2 regions of the Vibrio spartinae genome follow, and region 1 is predicted to be linked to the other one. Evidence: predicted binding sites of a transcription regulator. Region 1 holds the regulator's gene; the other holds the start of a gene.

Region 1 (8,703 bases):
CATGACGTCGGAGCCATCTAAATCATTTCTCGGATCGGGTTCGGTTAAGCCTTGTTGCCAAGCCAGATCAACCAATTCACTAAATGGGACAGTCCCGTCGTATTGTTGGAAGAGCCAAGACAGTGTTCCTGAGAAAATCCCGGACAGAGCGACGATCTCATCTCCGCTTTCCCGCAGATCTCTCACCGTATGGTTAATCGGCAGACCAGCACCGACTGTCGCATTGTAAAACCAGTGACGGCTGATCTTTGTAAAAGAGTCTTTAACTTGATAGTAGTATTCACTACTTGAAGAGCCCGCGACCTTGTTGGCAGAAATAAGGTGCATTCCTTGTTCTGCGATCTGAATATATTGTCCGGCGAGTTCAGCACTGGCGGTCACATCCAGCACGATGACATCATCATAGCCGCGGATCTGTCCGAGTTTGAGTAGCCATCCTTGACCATCATTGGGAATGGATTCTTCAAGAAAATGTTGTGCGACCTTTGTCGGGTCAATGCCATGTTCATCAAACCAGTAGGTCTGACTATCGATGATCGCAACCAGTTCAAAACTCATCCCCCGGCGCTTTTCCAGCTCGGCTTTCTGTTCCGCAAAGAGCTTGAGCCAACTTGAGCCAATATTGCCTTTGCCGCAGAGTGCGAGTGCCACGCGTTTCTGAGCCTGAAAAAGGTAAGTATGTAGCTGATTGACCAAAGTATCCATGGATGTCTGACGAAGTATCGCGACCAGACTCAATTCTGATTCAGATTCACAGAGGAATTCAATCGGAGCCTGTTTGAGCTGCTGATAAAAACCGAAACAGTGGTTGGCATTTTTGGTCACCCCGGCACCGACGGCGGCGACCAGTGAATAGCCTTCTTTGAGGCGAATTTCCGCTTCAATAGCGGCATCTTGCAAATAGGATAAAGCACCAGAAGCAATTTCAGCCGTGTAAGCAAGCTGGATGCGATACTGGTCTTCTTGCTTATCATAAGCAAGCGGTATGAGCTGGGCTCGCTTGAGTTGCTCGATCACCTGTTTGTACAGACGCTGAAAATCGTGTCCGCGTGAGAAACTCAGTTCAATCAGTAAGACTTCATCCAAAGACGTGATGATTTTGGCACCCCGTCCTGAAGCAAGTACCCGTTCGATATGGGTTGATCCGGCTTCAGGGTCATAGCTACACCGGAGATGCAGATCAATCGCACTTTGCGCTACCGGCTGTAATGTCCGGCTGTGTAAGACGGGTGCAGCGAGGCGAGCCAGTTCGCTGGCTTCATCCAGACGAAGGAGCGGCAGCAGGCAGGCATCAGTGACGACTCTCGGGTCTGCACTGTAGACACCGGCGACATCACTCCAAATTGTTACCCGCTCGACTTCTGCCAGTGCACCAATAATGGTCGCTGAGTAATCGGAACCATTCCGCCCCAGCAGCACGGTTTCTCCGGCTTCGTCTTGAGCGATGAATCCAGTGATCACGATCCGTTGATGACCATGTTGAGCCAGAATTTCCTTCAATAGCGGATAAGACTGGGCACGGTCGATTTCCGGTTGGGTCTCTCGGTGAGCGCGTAAAAATGCTCTGGCGTCTTGTGCAATCGCCATTAATCCTTGCTGGTTGAGTAACGCTGCCATTAAACGGGATGACCACATCTCACCATGAGCTAATACGAATGCCTGTTGGGCGGCACTTAGTGGGGCACTGAGTTCAGCGAGGATCATGCACTCATCACTCACTCGGTTCGTCAGTGCTTGAGCGGCTTCTCCTTCGAGCAAGTCTGCAATTAACTGGTGTTGAAACTGTTGAATCTGACCCAAAATTGCTTGGGCCTGTTGCGGTTTGACGGTTAGATTCTCAATAAAAGCAATGAGTTGATTGGTTGTTTTGCCCGCTGCAGAAACCACAACTAGGTCGTGACTTTGCGAATACTCTTTGAGAATTTGAGCAACGCGGCGATAACATGCCGGATCAGCCAGACTACTTCCTCCGAATTTATGGAGGTGGCGTACGGTGGTCATCAACGATTCTCCTTTACCCAATTTAGGGATTGATCCAGATCGGCAATCAAGTCATCGACATCTTCTAAGCCGACCGAGAGCCGTAATAATTGTAGAGTAATACCGGCTTTGTGGAGTGCTTCCTCACCCATCGCACGATGGGTCATCGTTGCCGGGTGACAAATTAAACTTTCGACACCACCGAGTGACTCCGCTAATGAAAACAGATTGAGCCGGCTCACAAATTGTTGCAGCTCTTCATAGCTCCCCACAAATTCAAAGCTGAGCATCGAACCAAATCCGCTTTGCTGCTTTTGCGCAATGTCATGACCGGGATGAGTCGGTAAACTCGGATGATAAATGGTTCCGATCAGCGTCTGAGACTGCAAGTAAGCGAGAATTTTCAGTGAGCTTTCTTCATGGCAACGCATTCTTGCGCTCAAGGTGCGTAGCCCTCTGAGTGTCATATAACTATCGAATGGGGTACCGGAGGCTCCGATACAGTTGGCCCACCAAGAAAGCTGTTCAGCGTGCGCTTTGGTTTTGCTGATAATTACGCCGCCAATCACATCAGAGTGGCCATTGATATACTTTGTCGTCGAATGGATCACAAAGTCAGCGCCCAGCGATAAAGGTTGTTGGTAGACTGGGGTCAGGAAGGTATTATCAACAGCGACTAAAGCACCGACCTGCTTTGCCTGCTGACAGATTTTTTCGATATCAACGACCCGGACAAGCGGGTTGGATGGTGTTTCCAGCAAAATGAGTTTAGGTTTCTGGGCTAAGGCTTCAGTGAGCGCAGCATCGTCGCATTGATCAACGAATAACACCCGGAAGTCACCTTTATTGGCGCGGGTATTGAATAAACGGTATGTGCCGCCATAACAATCATTCGGTGCGACGATGAGATCATCGGGGCCGATAAAGGCAGAAACCCATAGATTAAGCGCTGATGTACCGCAGTTGGTGATTACGGCTCCCTGACCACCTTCCAGTTCGTAAAGTGCTTGTTCCAGCAGTCCACGGTTCGGATTACCGGAACGGGTATAATCGTACTGAGGGACTTCACCGAACGCCGGAAATCCATAATTCGTTGAGAGATAAATCGGTGGAACGACAGCATGGTACTGCGTGTCTGACTCAATACCCGTTCGAACGGCGATGGTTGCCTGTTTACGAGTGCTCATATGTGATTCCTTCCTACTTGATGACAGATGTCGTTCATGACTGAAAATCTCAATCGACACGGATTGGACATGATGGTTCACTTTACTGATTTTTTAATGGGACGTCAATACTTCTAGACGTCTATATGTCTTTGCTTGTAGCAGTAAATAAAGCTAAAATTAACACCTACTTTTTTTGATAATAATGACGAATTCCGGCAATGAGGGGAAGCAATGGCTGATTGGAATGGTGAATACATAAGTCCTTATGCTGAGCATGGTAAGAAAAACGAGCAGGTCAAGAAAATTACGGTTTCTATCCCATTGAAAGTTCTCAAAGTATTGACTGATGAACGGACAAGACGCCAGATCAATAATTTACGTCATGCCACAAATAGTGAGCTGTTATGTGAGGCATTTTTGCATGCGTATACGGGTCAGCCTTTGCCGACGGATGAAGATCTGCGTAAAGATCGCCCGGATGATATTCCAACTGAAGCAAAAGCAATCATGACTGAGATGGGCATTGAATTTGAATCTTATGATGATTAATTCGCAGGTGCCTGACTTCGCAGACAGATAAAGTATTTTTTGTCATGCTGGCTGATTTGAACGAATTGATTTAACCGCAAGCGAATATGAAATCAATTTCTTTTTAGAAAGGGAACAATGCACAAGAGGGGTTGTTTCCTTTGCAGATAAGGAACGTCTGATATGATCTATGTTCACTACCTTGAACAGTCTCGGGCATTACGTGTGGTCTGGTTGTTGGAAGCGCTCGAACTCGAATATGAGATTGTTCATTATAGTCGAGACCCAAAGACTTGGGGAGCACCGGAGTCTTTGAAGGCGGTTCATCCGTTAGGTAAATCTCCGATGATTGTTGATGGCGAACAAACCATTGCCGAGTCAGGTGCCATTATCGAGTATCTGATCGATACCTATGATCATCAACATCGTTTCCGGCCTGAATCAGGGCAGGCATTACTGGATTACCGCTACTGGTTACATGCCGCTGAAGGTTCTTTCATGATGTGGCTGGTGATGCGGCTGATCTTTATTAAGTCGAGAGAAAAACTCCCATTCTTGCTGCGTCCGCTGATTGGTTCTTTTCTCAACAAAATGGATCAGATAGTGATTGAGCCTCGTGTGTCTACTTTCTTGCGTTATATCGATGATACGCTTGCGCAACGTTCATGGTTTGCCGGAGAGAAACTCAGTGGTGCCGACTTTCAGATGCATTTGGTATTACAACTTGCCGATATGCGGGCGGATTTGTCTGTCTATCCTAATATTCAACGCTATAATCAACAGGTTGCCCAACTGGCAAGCTATCAGCAAGCATTGCAAAAAATACCTAGTTGAATCAAATGTTTAAATGCAAGTAATAAAAAGAGGATACACGATGTGTATCCTCTTTTTGTATCCGTGATGTTCTGCCAGTGTGTTGGATTAATCTTGCATGTAGCCTTCAGGCATTGAAATCCGAGCAACGCCTGAATCAACAGCGGCTTGCGCAACAGCTCTGGCGACTCGTGGCAACAGCCGTGGATCCATCGGTTTGGGAATAATGTACTCGGGACCGAATGAGAGGCTATCGATATCGGCCGCAGTCAGAACCTCTGCCGGTACATCTTCTTTGGCAAGCTGGCGAATGGCTTCAACCGCTGCAATTTTCATTTCATCGTTAATTTCGCTGGCTCGGATATCCAGCGCACCACGGAAGATGAACGGGAAGCAGAGAACATTGTTGACCTGATTTGAGTAGTCAGAACGCCCCGTTCCCATGATCAAATCCTTGCGGACTTGGTAAGCCAGTTCCGGTTTGATTTCTGGATCTGGGTTTGAGCAAGCGAACACGACCGGCTTTTCAGCCATCAGTGCTAATGCTTCCGGCGGCAGGAGGTTTGGACCTGAAACGCCAAGGAATAGATCGGCATCTTGAATGACGTCTTCCAAGGTTCTCTTATCCGTATTATTTGCAAATAATTGTTTGTGTTCATTGAGATCACTACGGCGGGTGTGAATCACACCTTTGCGGTCAAGCATATAGATCTTCTCACGCATTGCACCGCATTTGATCAACAGTTCCATACAGGCAATGGCTGCTGCACCAGCGCCCAGACAAACGATCGTACACTCCTTCAGGTCCTTTCCCTGTAGCTCAATTGCATTGAGCATGCCTGCAGCAGTGACGATTGCTGTACCGTGTTGATCATCATGAAATACGGGGACATCACAACGTTCGATGAGACGTCGTTCGATTTCAAAACAATCCGGTGCTTTGATATCTTCCAGATTTATACCACCAAAAGTATCAGCAATATTTGCGACAGTCTCGACGAACTCATCAATCGTCCGGTGCTTCACTTGAATGTCGAATGAGTCCAGACCGGCGAATCGTTTGAAAAGCAACGCTTTTCCTTCCATCACAGGTTTGGATGCCATCGGCCCCAGATTGCCTAATCCAAGGATGGCTGTCCCGTTAGAGATAACTGCGACGGTATTGCCTTTCGCCGTATACTTGTAAATATTATCGACATCCTGCGCAATCTCACGGACCGGCTCGGCAACACCGGGACTGTAGGCTAAAGCCAGATCCGCAGCGGTGTCGGCAGGTTTGGTGAGCGAGATTGCGATTTTTCCTGCGGTTGGAATGGCGTGATAATCCAAAGCTTTCTGGCGAAATGCTTTTTCGGGAGTTGAATCTTGATGGTTGTCTTCAGACATAGGATCGTGTCTCGTTTTTATAGGGAAAGAAACTGCATTCTAATGGATGTCTGGGGAGCTGCCTAGGCGATCATGACATTATGTGTTTAAACGTTGCATAAATATGTAGAGGTTGGAGGAGTTTATGCTGATATATTCTGTTTTATGCAAGAATTACGTTGATGTCATAGAGATGATGACACACCAATAGACAGTGAGCCTCGCTTGGGATGACTTGCGTCAGGGGAACCAGAGGTACTTTGGAAAATAAAAAGGACACCATTTGGTGTCCTTTTTGAAATTCTCAGCGAAGAGAGATTATTTTTTGCCGCTGCTCAGCGCACCGAAACGCTTGTTGAAGCGATCTACACGACCACCGGTATCAACGACACGTTGTTTACCAGTATAGAATGGGTGACATTTGTCACAAACATCCAAGTGCAGGGAATCTTTGTTCAATGTAGTTTTGAATTCGAAAGCGTTGCCGCAAGAACATGTTGCGCTTACAACTTTGTATTCTGGGTGGATACCAGTTTTCATGGGAGAACCTCAAAATCGGGCCATGTCGCTATCCGGATCGTTGCCGGACACCACATGTCAGTTAATTATATCGTCTTACATCGGTTGTGATACGGGCATCCGTATCATCAAGGCGCGCTATATTAAAGAATCCATGAGCGGTGATCAACTAGTTTTGCTGTTATTTTCACCATTGTTATTGCTGTCTCGAATTTCACGATAGCTTCGATTAGACTGTGGTCCATGATTTTTACATCTGATGTTCAGTGATATGCATCCATCCATTGCCCGAGTGGCATTACCTGTCCCTTTAGATAAACAGTTCGACTATCTGATACCGGCGCATTGTCAGCCTGTGATCGGTGGACGGGTTTCAGTGCCGTTTGGGCGACAGACTTTGATTGGCATTGTGGTTGCGCTCGGACATGACTCTGATGTGAGTCATGATGTGCTGAAACCGATTCGCGCAGTGCTGGATGAGCAGCCAGTTTGGTCAGCCAGTCTGTTTCGACTATTTACTTGGTGCAGCCAATATTATCAATATCCACTCGGTGATACCTTGTCAAATGTGTTACCCGCGGCATTGAGAAAAGGAAAAGCCGCTGATTTTGCGACCTTGCGAGAGTGGTGCCTGACATCAGCCGGACGGGACAAGTTGATGCAGGGGCTCGGCCGAGCAGTCCAGCAGGCGAAGGTGTTGCGTTTGCTGGAAAACGGCACACAAAGTCATCAAGCATTACTCGATGAAGAGATCAGTCGTCAGGTCTTGAACACGCTTCAGGACAAAGGGTGGATTGACGCGATTGACAGAAAACCAGACCGTCAAAAGTGGCCTGAATTACTGGAAGACGAAGATGAAAAACCGCAACTGAATATGGAACAGTCCGTTGCGATTGCGACGATCAACAGCCAGCACGAATTTGGTTGCTACTTATTGGAAGGTGTCACTGGCTCGGGGAAAACAGAAGTCTACCTGAACTTGATTGCACCGGTCTTGAAGCAAGGAAAACAAGCCCTGGTTCTCGTGCCTGAAATTGGTTTAACCCCACAGACTATCCAGCGTTTTCGTTCACGTTTTATGGTGCCGGTGGTCGTCATGCATTCCGGGCTCAATGAGACCGAAAGACTGAATGCATGGTTGTCTGCCCGGGATGGTCATGCCGGTGTGATCATCGGAACGCGTTCTGCGCTGTTTACACCGTTTGCCGATTTGGGAATCATTATTGTTGATGAAGAACATGATGCTTCATACAAACAGCAGGATAGCTTACGTTATCATGCTCGGGATGTGGCCGTTATGCGCGCCAGCCTTGAACAGATTCCCATTGTTTTGGGTTCAGCGACGCCTGCACTGGAGACCTTACAAAATGCACTCAGTGGCAAATACCATCATTTGACTTTGACACAACGGGCTGGGGATGCTGTTCCGGCGACCAATCGGGTTCTGGATGTCAAAGGGCTCTACCTTGAAGGCGGACTGTCAGCCCCGTTGATTGCTGAAATGAGAAAGCATTTACAGGTTGGGAATCAGGTTTTGTTATTTCTCAACCGACGGGGGTACGCCCCCGTGCTGATGTGTCATGAGTGTGGCTGGGTCGCCCATTGTCAGCGCTGTGATGCACGTTATACCTATCATCAGGTGACACAGGAGCTGCGTTGTCACCACTGCGGTTCCCAGCGTCCGGTGTTGCATCAATGCCAGGATTGTGGCTCGACACAGATGGCGACGGTTGGTGTCGGGACTGAGCAATTGGAAACACAACTGGCGGAGATCTTCCCCCAATATCGAACTATCCGGATTGATCGGGACAGTACTCGGAGAAAAGGCACGCTGGAATCGGCTCTCAATGCCGTTCATCGGGGGGAATATCATATTTTAATCGGGACGCAGATGCTGGCAAAAGGTCATCATTTTCCGCGAGTGACACTGGTTGGCTTGCTGGATGTTGACAGTGCGTTGTACAGTCATGATTTTCGGGCATCGGAACGATTGGCACAGCTGTTTATTCAGGTTGCCGGTCGTGCCGGACGCGCCAGCCAGCCCGGTGAAGTTATTCTTCAGACGCATCACCCAGAGCACAGTTTATTGCAGGCATTGCTCAACAAGGATTACCGTCACTTTGCCATGAGCGCGTTACATGAGCGGAAACTGGCATTATTACCTCCTTTCAGTTACTTGACTTTATTTAAAGCCGAATCAAATCAAGCCGAGCTTGGTGAAGATTTTCTCAGACAGGTGAGGCAGACTTTGGAAGTTCACCCCTTGTTTGATCATGCAACCTGCACGGTTTTAGGACCATCTCCGGCACCGATGGCGAAACGAGCCGGG
Region 2 (8,703 bases), 980 kb from region 1:
ATCATACTGGAGAAGATGAGCCATCGCGTCAGGTTGTGCCAATTCATTGACGGCCACTACTTCAATGTGCTGATTCTTGCCACTTTCATAGACAGCCCGCAAAATATTCCGGCCAATCCGGCCAAAACCATTGATGGCGATTCTTAGCATTCTTCTCTCACCTTCTTGTTCTTCTTTATTTTAAATTAGAGCGATGATAGTAGCGGATTGTATAAAAAAATAACATTGGTAATCGCCTTCTGTCACCGCATGACGCCAAATACAGACAGACTTACTGACCACATCCAGTATGACAGACCAATCATCCGACGAAAAAATGCCGGACATCAGGCCCGGCATTCAACAGATGATCAGCCACTTTGCTTATCTTTACCCCAAAGACAGTGCCACTTCCACGACATTATCTACGGTAAAGCCGAACAGTTTGAACAGTTCGCCAGCCGGTGCCGACTCACCAAAGCTATTCATACCGACAATGCGACCATTGAGGCCGACATACTTGTACCAGTAATCCGCAATCCCCGCTTCAATCGCAACTCGTGCAGTCACTGAAGCTGGCAGTACCGCTTCACGGTAAGCTGCATCCTGACGGTCAAATGCATCGGTTGAAGGCATGGAAACCACACGAACCTGCTTGCCTTTCGCTGTTAATTCCGCTGCCGCCTGAACGGCTAAATCAACCTCAGAGCCGGTGGCAATCAGGATTAAATCCGGGGTGCCCTGACAATCTTTCAGGATGTAGCCGCCTTTGGCGATGTTTGCCACCTGAGCCGCATCACGCGCTTGTTGCGCCAGATTCTGACGAGAGAAAATCAGCGCAGTCGGGGCATCTTTGCGTTCAATCGCCAACTTCCAAGCCATCGCGGATTCAACCTGGTCACAAGGACGCCATGTGCTCATGTTCGGTGTCAGACGCAGTGAAGCAATTTGTTCAACCGGCTGGTGGGTCGGCCCGTCTTCACCCAAACCAATGGAATCATGGGTGTAGACCTGAATGTTCTGCACTTTCATCAGCGCTGCCATGCGCATTGCATTGCGCGCGTATTCCATAAACATTAGGAAGGTCGCACCGTAAGGAATGAAACCGCCATGCAGCGCAATCCCGTTGATGATGGCCGTCATGCCGAATTCACGCACACCGTAATGAATATAGTTGCCGGATGCATCATCGGTCGTCAGTGATTTCGAGCCAGACCACATGGTCAGGTTAGATGGCGCAAGGTCAGCCGAGCCACCCATGAATTCAGGGAGTAACTTGCCGAAGGCTTCCAAAGCGTTTTGCGACGCTTTACGAGAAGCAATCGAAACCGGATTGGCTTGCAAGTCAGCAATAATTTGGCTGGTTTGCGTTTCCCACTCCGCAGGCAGTTCACCATTGACCCGACGCTTGAATTCAGCCGCCAGCTCAGGGTAAGCCGCCTGATACGTTGCGAACTGCTCATCCCATGCCGCTTCTTTCGCTGCGCCGGATTCTTTCGCATCCCACTGCGCATAAATGTCAGCCGGAATCTCAAACGGGCCATATTCCCACCCCAGTTGCTCACGCGTCGCTTTGATTTCATCCGCACCCAGTGGTGCACCGTGGCAATCATGAGAGCCGGATTTGTTCGGTGAGCCAAAACCAATCACGGTTTTGGTACAAATGAGTGTCGGACGTGAGGTTTCCGCTTTGGCTGCGGTAATCGCCGCTTCAATTGCCGCCGCATCATGTCCGTCGACAGCCGGAATCACATGCCAGCCGTACGCTTCAAAGCGTTTCACGGTGTCATCCGTGAACCAACCGTCCACATCACCGTCAATCGAAATGCCGTTGTCATCCCAAAACGCAATCAGTTTGCCCAGCCCCAAAGTACCGGCCAAAGAGCACGCTTCATGAGAAATTCCTTCCATCAGACAGCCATCACCAAGGAAGGCATAAGTATGATGGTCAACAATATTGTGCTGCTCACGGTTAAACTGCGCGGCAAGCGCTTTTTCCGCAATGGCCATACCGACCGCGTTGGTGATGCCTTGTCCGAGCGGCCCGGTTGTGGTTTCAATCCCCGGTGCATAGCCGTACTCCGGGTGACCCGGTGTTTTTGAATGTAGCTGACGGAAGTTCTTCAGGTCATCAATCGACAGGTCATACCCCGTCAAATGCAACAGCGAATAAATGAGCATCGAGCCGTGGCCGTTAGAGAGCACGAAACGGTCGCGGTCAGCCCAATTCGGATTTTGTGGGTTGTGGTTCAAGTGAGAGCGCCACAGCACTTCAGCGATATCCGCCATCCCCATCGGGGCGCCGGGGTGACCTGAATTGGCTTGTTGAACACCATCCATACTTAAAGCGCGGATTGCATTCGCGAGACGTTTTTGGGAAGACATGTCAGCTCCTGAAAGTCATAAAGCAAAAAATGAATGTAGATTACGACGAAATAACACCGTATTTGCAAAATACCATATTAAAAAAAGCACCATATTGTCGCAAAGCCCTTTACTTGGCGCAATCGATTTACTGTGCCAATAAGTGCGCGATCTGTCGCAGATTTATCGGTTATTTCCCCAAAAGTAAAACATTGTCATTCCAAATAAGCATCGTGATGTTTATCAATCATCAAAAAAAGCTTGTAATTCCATTAATGCTGCATAGAATGGACGTCTAGATGTAAAAACATCTCTTGCGTTTAGCGCTTGTTTTCAAATAATTTCGAGTAAGTGTTCAGTATGACTTGCTCATCATCTGAGTGGAGTTCTCATGACAAAGCATCTGTTTACTTCTGAATCCGTATCAGAAGGACATCCTGATAAAATTGCCGATCAAATTTCCGATGCCGTACTTGATGCGATTTTAGAACAAGACCCCAAAGCGCGTGTTGCCTGTGAAACCTATGTCAAAACAGGCATGGTCATGGTTGGTGGCGAAATCACGACATCAGCTTGGGTTGATATTGAAGAATTAACCCGGACCACTGTGCGTGAAATTGGCTATACCCATTCAGACATGGGATTCGATGCAGACTCTTGCGCGGTTTTAAATACCATCGGCAAACAGTCTCCAGATATTAATCAGGGTGTCGATCGCGCTGACCCGAAAGAACAAGGCGCCGGTGACCAAGGCATCATGTTCGGTTATGCAACCAACGAAACCGATGTTCTGATGCCAGCGCCAATCACTTACGCGCACCGCTTGGTTCAACGTCAGTCTGAAGTGCGTAAAAACGGCACACTGCCATGGCTGCGTCCGGACGCAAAATCACAGGTAACTTTCCAATATAACGACGGCAAAATTGTCGGTATCGATGCCGTGGTCTTATCCACGCAACACAGTGATTCCATTTCAACCGAATCATTGAGAGAAGCGGTGATGGAAGAAATCATCAAACCAACGCTGCCGACTGAATGGTTAAACAAAGAGACCAAATACTTTATCAACCCAACCGGTCGTTTCGTTATCGGTGGCCCGATGGGTGACTGTGGTCTGACTGGCCGTAAAATCATTGTTGATACATACGGTGGCGCAGCCCGTCATGGCGGTGGTGCCTTCTCCGGAAAAGATCCATCCAAAGTTGACCGTTCAGCCGCCTACGCAGCGCGTTATGTTGCCAAAAACCTCGTTGCAGCCGGTCTGGCTGATCGTTGTGAGATTCAACTATCTTACGCGATTGGTGTTGCGGATCCGACATCAATCATGATTGAAACATTCGGCACAGAAAAAGTAGCACACAGCATCATCATCGAAGCCGTTCGTCAGTACTTCGATCTCCGTCCATACGGGCTTCAGGAAATGTTGAATCTACTCCAGCCGATTTATAAAAAGACCGCAGCTTATGGTCACTTCGGTCGGGATGAATTCCCATGGGAAGCAACCGATAAAGCAGCATTACTGCGGGACTTCGCTGGGCTAAAGTAAGCCGCTCTTGTCCATAAACCGTATTATCTTGAATTGATAGCCCTCCACCCGGAGGGCTTGCTTCTATATACGGAAACCGAGATGATAAGTGACTTGCATTGCTTTATGCCTCGCAATTGTTTTAGCCAATAATTGTTTTAGCCAATAATTGTTTTAGACAAGAATTACTTTAGCCAAAAACTGCTTTTATCCCAAAAGAAGAGCCCCAAAAGATAAGGGAGAAAAACGTGTCAGCTTCACCGATACCTGCTGAACTCCATACCCAAGTCACTGCTCGGATCCAGTCTTGTATTGAGCAAGCATCGCACGACTTTCAACACCCTTTCCCGCAACCAAGCCTTAGCTATCAACTGCGTGGTAAAGCGGCCGGAAAAGCTTATTGTCATCGCTGGGAAATTCGTCTGAATCCGGTACTGCTTGTTGAAAATCAAAGCGAGTTTTTACAACAAGTGATTCCTCACGAAATAGCGCACCTGCTGGTCCACCACCTGTATGGGCGAGTAAGACCACACGGTTCAGAATGGCAATCGGTGATGACGCAGGTCTTCGGTTTGCCACCCCATACAACCCATCAGTTTGATACACGTTCCGTGGCCGGAGAAACCTTCCCATACCATTGTCAGTGTCAGCAATTTTCGTTGTCGATCCGTCGTCATCGGAAAGTACAACGTCAGCAAATTATCTATCGTTGTACACAATGCCACCAGCCACTGAGATACAATGGGAGCGGATATGAATGACAAACGAGGTTTTTCCTTTTTGTTTTCAATTATCCCTCTTGTAATTTCAGTTTGCAGCGCCCATCTTATACCCAATAAAAGCGACAAGCCTGTTTAGGACAAATCGGTTGCAGAAAAGTCGTCGGTTCAGGAAAAGTCGATTTAGGAAAATTTATGAGAACGCCTCGTATTTATCATCCGGAGAAAATCTCCCCCACAGGTCTGGTGACATTAAGCGAAGATGCGGCCGGTCATGTCGGTCGTGTGCTGAGAATGCAAACAGGTCAGGAAATCTTATTATTTGATGGCCATGGCTCAGAATATCCGGCCGTGTTGGCCGAAATCAGTAAAAAAGCAGTCACGGCACAAGTCGGAGATGCTGTTGTGCGGGATAATGAATCCCCGCTGCATCTTCATCTTGGTCAAGTCATTTCTCGCGGAGACAAAATGGAATTTACCATTCAAAAATCCGTGGAGCTTGGCGTCAATACCATCACCCCTCTGCTGTCAGAACGATGTGGTGTCAAACTGGATCAAAAACGCTTTGAGAAAAAATTGCAACAATGGCAAAAGATTGTGATTGCTGCCTGTGAACAATGCGGACGCAATACCATTCCTGAGATCAGACCGATCATGCCACTGGCAGATTGGTGCAGTGAAGCAACAGACTCGCTCAAACTGAACCTTCACCCTCGCGCATCGTATTCAATCAACACCCTGCCGGCACCGGACAAAGGTATTCGTCTGTTAATCGGTCCGGAAGGCGGATTGTCCGCTGAAGAAATTCAGATGACGAAAGATTATCAATTTGAAGAAATATTACTCGGTCCCCGCGTACTCAGAACAGAAACGGCAGCCTTAACGGCGATCACCGCACTACAGGTGCGTTTTGGTGACCTTGGCTAAGTGCCAATTCAAGACTTGGAGAATAAAGAAATGATTAAACTAGGCGTTGTGATGGATCCGATTGAAGGGATCAATATCAAAAAAGATACCACCTTTGCGATGATGCTTGAAGCACAACGTCGGGGCTATGAAGTTCACTATATCAAAATGGATGGACTTCATTTGGATCAAGGTGTCGCTTATGCAGACACCCAAATTGTGCGTCTGCAGGAAGATCCGAACCACTGGTTTGATATTCAGTCGAGTCAGAGCATTGCCCTGTCTGAGCTGGACGCCGTGCTGATGCGTAAAGATCCGCCATTTGATACTGAATATATCTACGCCACCTATATTCTGGAAAGAGCAGAAGAACAAGGTACCCTGATTGTCAATAAACCGCAGAGTCTGCGTGATTGCAATGAGAAACTGTTTACGGCTTGGTTCCCGGAATTAACACCAACCACCATCGTGACCCGCAAAGCGGAGAAAATCCGCGCATTTCAACAGCAACACGGCGACATTATTCTCAAGCCGTTAGACGGGATGGGTGGCGCTTCGATCTTCCGAGTGAAATCAGGTGATCCAAACCTTTCCGTCATTATTGAAACGCTCACCAACCAAGGCCAAAATTACTGCATGGCACAAACCTTCGTACCGGATATCAGTAATGGTGATAAACGCATCCTTGTGGTGGACGGAGAGCCGATGCCATATTGTCTGGCCAGAATTCCTCCCAAGGGTGAAACGCGAGGCAATCTGGCAGCCGGAGGGACAGGAGAAGCCCGGCCACTGACAGAAACGGATCGTCAGATCGCTGAGAAAATCGCCCCGGCACTGAAGGAAAAAGGTCTGATTTTTGTCGGCCTCGATGTGATCGGTGATAAACTCACCGAAATCAATGTCACCAGCCCAACCTGTGTTCGGGAAATTGAAGCGAAATACAATATTTCAATTACAGGGAAGCTCATGGACGCTATCGAACGTCGCGTGAAAGCATAAATGGTGTCAGAATTTCTCTCTGAATAATGAGGGCTCATCCGATGAATTTAACCAATCATTTTCTTGTGGCAATGCCGGGAATGCAGGACCCTTACTTCAAAAATAGCGTGATTTACATTTGTGAACACAATGAAGAAGGAGCCATGGGGCTGATGATTAATGCCCCTATCGATATCACAGTAGGAACTATGCTGAAGCAGGTCGAGGTTGACCCGATTTATCCGCAGGAAAAAACCGATAGTCTGAATAACCCGGTCTTTAATGGCGGGCCGATTTCTTCTGATCGGGGCTTTATTTTGCACCGCCCCAAAGATCACTATGAATCCAGCCTGCAAATGACGGATGAGCTGAGTGTCACCACCTCAAAAGATATTCTGACGGTGCTCGGCACTGATGTCGAACCGAGTCATTATCTGGTCGCACTCGGTTATTCCGGTTGGGAAGCCGGGCAACTGGAGAGTGAATTAACTGACAACTCCTGGCTGACCATTGAAGCCGATCCGGAAGTCATTTTTGACACACCGATTCATGAGAAGTGGAATCGGGCGGTCAAGACACTGGGCATCACCCCAACACAGCTATCGACGGTGGCCGGACACGCTTAATCCCGTCGTTGGCTGAAGTGTATCAATAGAGTGAAAATAAAATATGTCCAAAACAATCATGGCCTTTGATTATGGTACGAAAAGTATCGGCAGTGCGATCGGACAGGAAATTACCGGCACCGCATCCCCTCTGAAAGCTTTTTCGGCGAAAGACGGGATTCCGAGATGGGAGGACATTGAGAAGCAGATTCAGGAATGGAAACCAGACCTGCTAATTGTGGGCTTACCGACTGATTTACAAGGTAAAGATTTGGAGAGCATTACGCCTCGGGCCAGAAAATTCGCCAACCGATTGCATGGCCGTTTCGGTGTACCGGTTGAACTGCATGATGAACGTTTATCCACGACCGAAGCCCGCAGCACACTGTTTGAGCAAGGCGGCTTTCGGGCGCTGAAAAAAGGCAATGTGGACTGTCAATCAGCCGTTATCATTCTGGAAAGCTGGTTTGAAACCCAGTGGGGGTGAGTCTCTCCCCCCGCTTGTTCTCCGTTTTTCTGTTCCGAATGCCCTCACGCGGATGTCGGCAAAATCTTTCCGAGATTCAATAAACGCTGTCGATCTTGCATCATGGTTCTCATCCCACGCTCGGCCCCAGCCTGCATGACCGATTCAATCTGAGGCAGTCGATTTTCCCGGATCAAATTCCGCACTGCTGAGGTTGCTATCAACACTTCATAACAGCCAACCCGACCTCCCCCGACTTGGGGCAATAATCGCTGGGCAATCACTGCCTGTAACGATTCGGCCAGCACAGCACGAACGCGGTTCTGCTCATCTGCGGGAAACACGTCAATCATCCGATCAATGGATTGTGCAGCACTACGGGTATGCAGTGTTGCCAACACCAAATGTCCGGTTTCTGCGGCGGTCAAGGCCAAACGAACCGTTTCCGGATCGCGCAATTCCCCGATCAGCAACACATCGGGATCGGCCCGCAATGCAGCACGTAGCGCCTCGGCAAAAGAGCCACTGTCGCGCCCGATTTCGCGATGATGCACTAAGGACTGCTGGGAATGATGCACAAACTCAACCGGATCTTCAATCGTCACGATATGCTTCGCATCACCGCAGTTAATGGCATCAACCATCGCAGCTAAAGTCGTTGATTTACCGGAACCGGTGGCCCCGGTAACCAGAACCAATCCCTGACGATAACGACAAATATCGGCAAGAATATCCGGTGCATCGAGTGATTGAAGCGTCGGAATATCACTCGGAATATAGCGCATCACCGCAGCATAGCCACGGCTTTGCACAAAACGGTTCACCCGAAAGCGGCCATGTTCACTCTGATAACACCAGTCCGCTTCTTGGGTCAGCCGAAACTGCTCTCGCTGCGCGACGCTCATCATCGATTCGGTCAGAGACAGCACCTTCTGGCTGGATAAAGTTTCACATGCCAACTTTCTCAATCCACCATCGATCCGTAACATCGGCGGGTGACTTGCAGAAAGGTGTAGATCAGAGGCGTTCTGTTTTACACTAAGAGCCAGTAACGTTGATATATTCATAAGTTGATTCAGTCACTCTTGTTTATTAGGGAATGTTGTTTATTAGGAAATGTTGTTTATTAGGGAATATGTTTTATTAGGGAACGTGTTTGAT

The links. The regulator MetJ, encoded in region 1, represses methionine synthesis genes. The targets are predictions, from matches to a motif close to TTAGACNTNTANANGTCTAA.
Region 2: a site for MetJ is predicted at 2,631-2,650, ahead of metK (methionine adenosyltransferase). Genes of this name have one in related genera too.

Annotation. Positions count from the first base shown of each region.
Region 1 covers NZ_AP024907.1:315,456-324,158, forward strand. Annotated here, with positions in the region: gene OCU60_RS01345 (bifunctional aspartate kinase/homoserine dehydrogenase II) at 1-2,001, opposite strand, end outside; gene OCU60_RS01350 (O-succinylhomoserine (thiol)-lyase) at 2,001-3,167, opposite strand; gene metJ (met regulon transcriptional regulator MetJ) at 3,381-3,698, shown strand; gene OCU60_RS01360 (glutathione S-transferase) at 3,861-4,511, shown strand; gene OCU60_RS01365 (malic enzyme-like NAD(P)-binding protein) at 4,599-5,876, opposite strand; gene rpmE (50S ribosomal protein L31) at 6,174-6,395, opposite strand; gene priA (primosomal protein N') at 6,646-8,703, shown strand, end outside.
Region 2 covers NZ_AP024907.1:3,334,129-3,342,831, forward strand. Annotated here, with positions in the region: gene epd (erythrose-4-phosphate dehydrogenase) at 1-150, opposite strand, end outside; gene tkt (transketolase) at 370-2,364, opposite strand; gene metK (methionine adenosyltransferase) at 2,735-3,889, shown strand; gene OCU60_RS14955 (SprT family zinc-dependent metalloprotease) at 4,117-4,629, shown strand; gene rsmE (16S rRNA (uracil(1498)-N(3))-methyltransferase) at 4,783-5,514, shown strand; gene gshB (glutathione synthase) at 5,545-6,492, shown strand; gene OCU60_RS14970 (YqgE/AlgH family protein) at 6,534-7,097, shown strand; gene ruvX (Holliday junction resolvase RuvX) at 7,141-7,563, shown strand; gene OCU60_RS14980 (type IV pilus twitching motility protein PilT) at 7,608-8,609, opposite strand.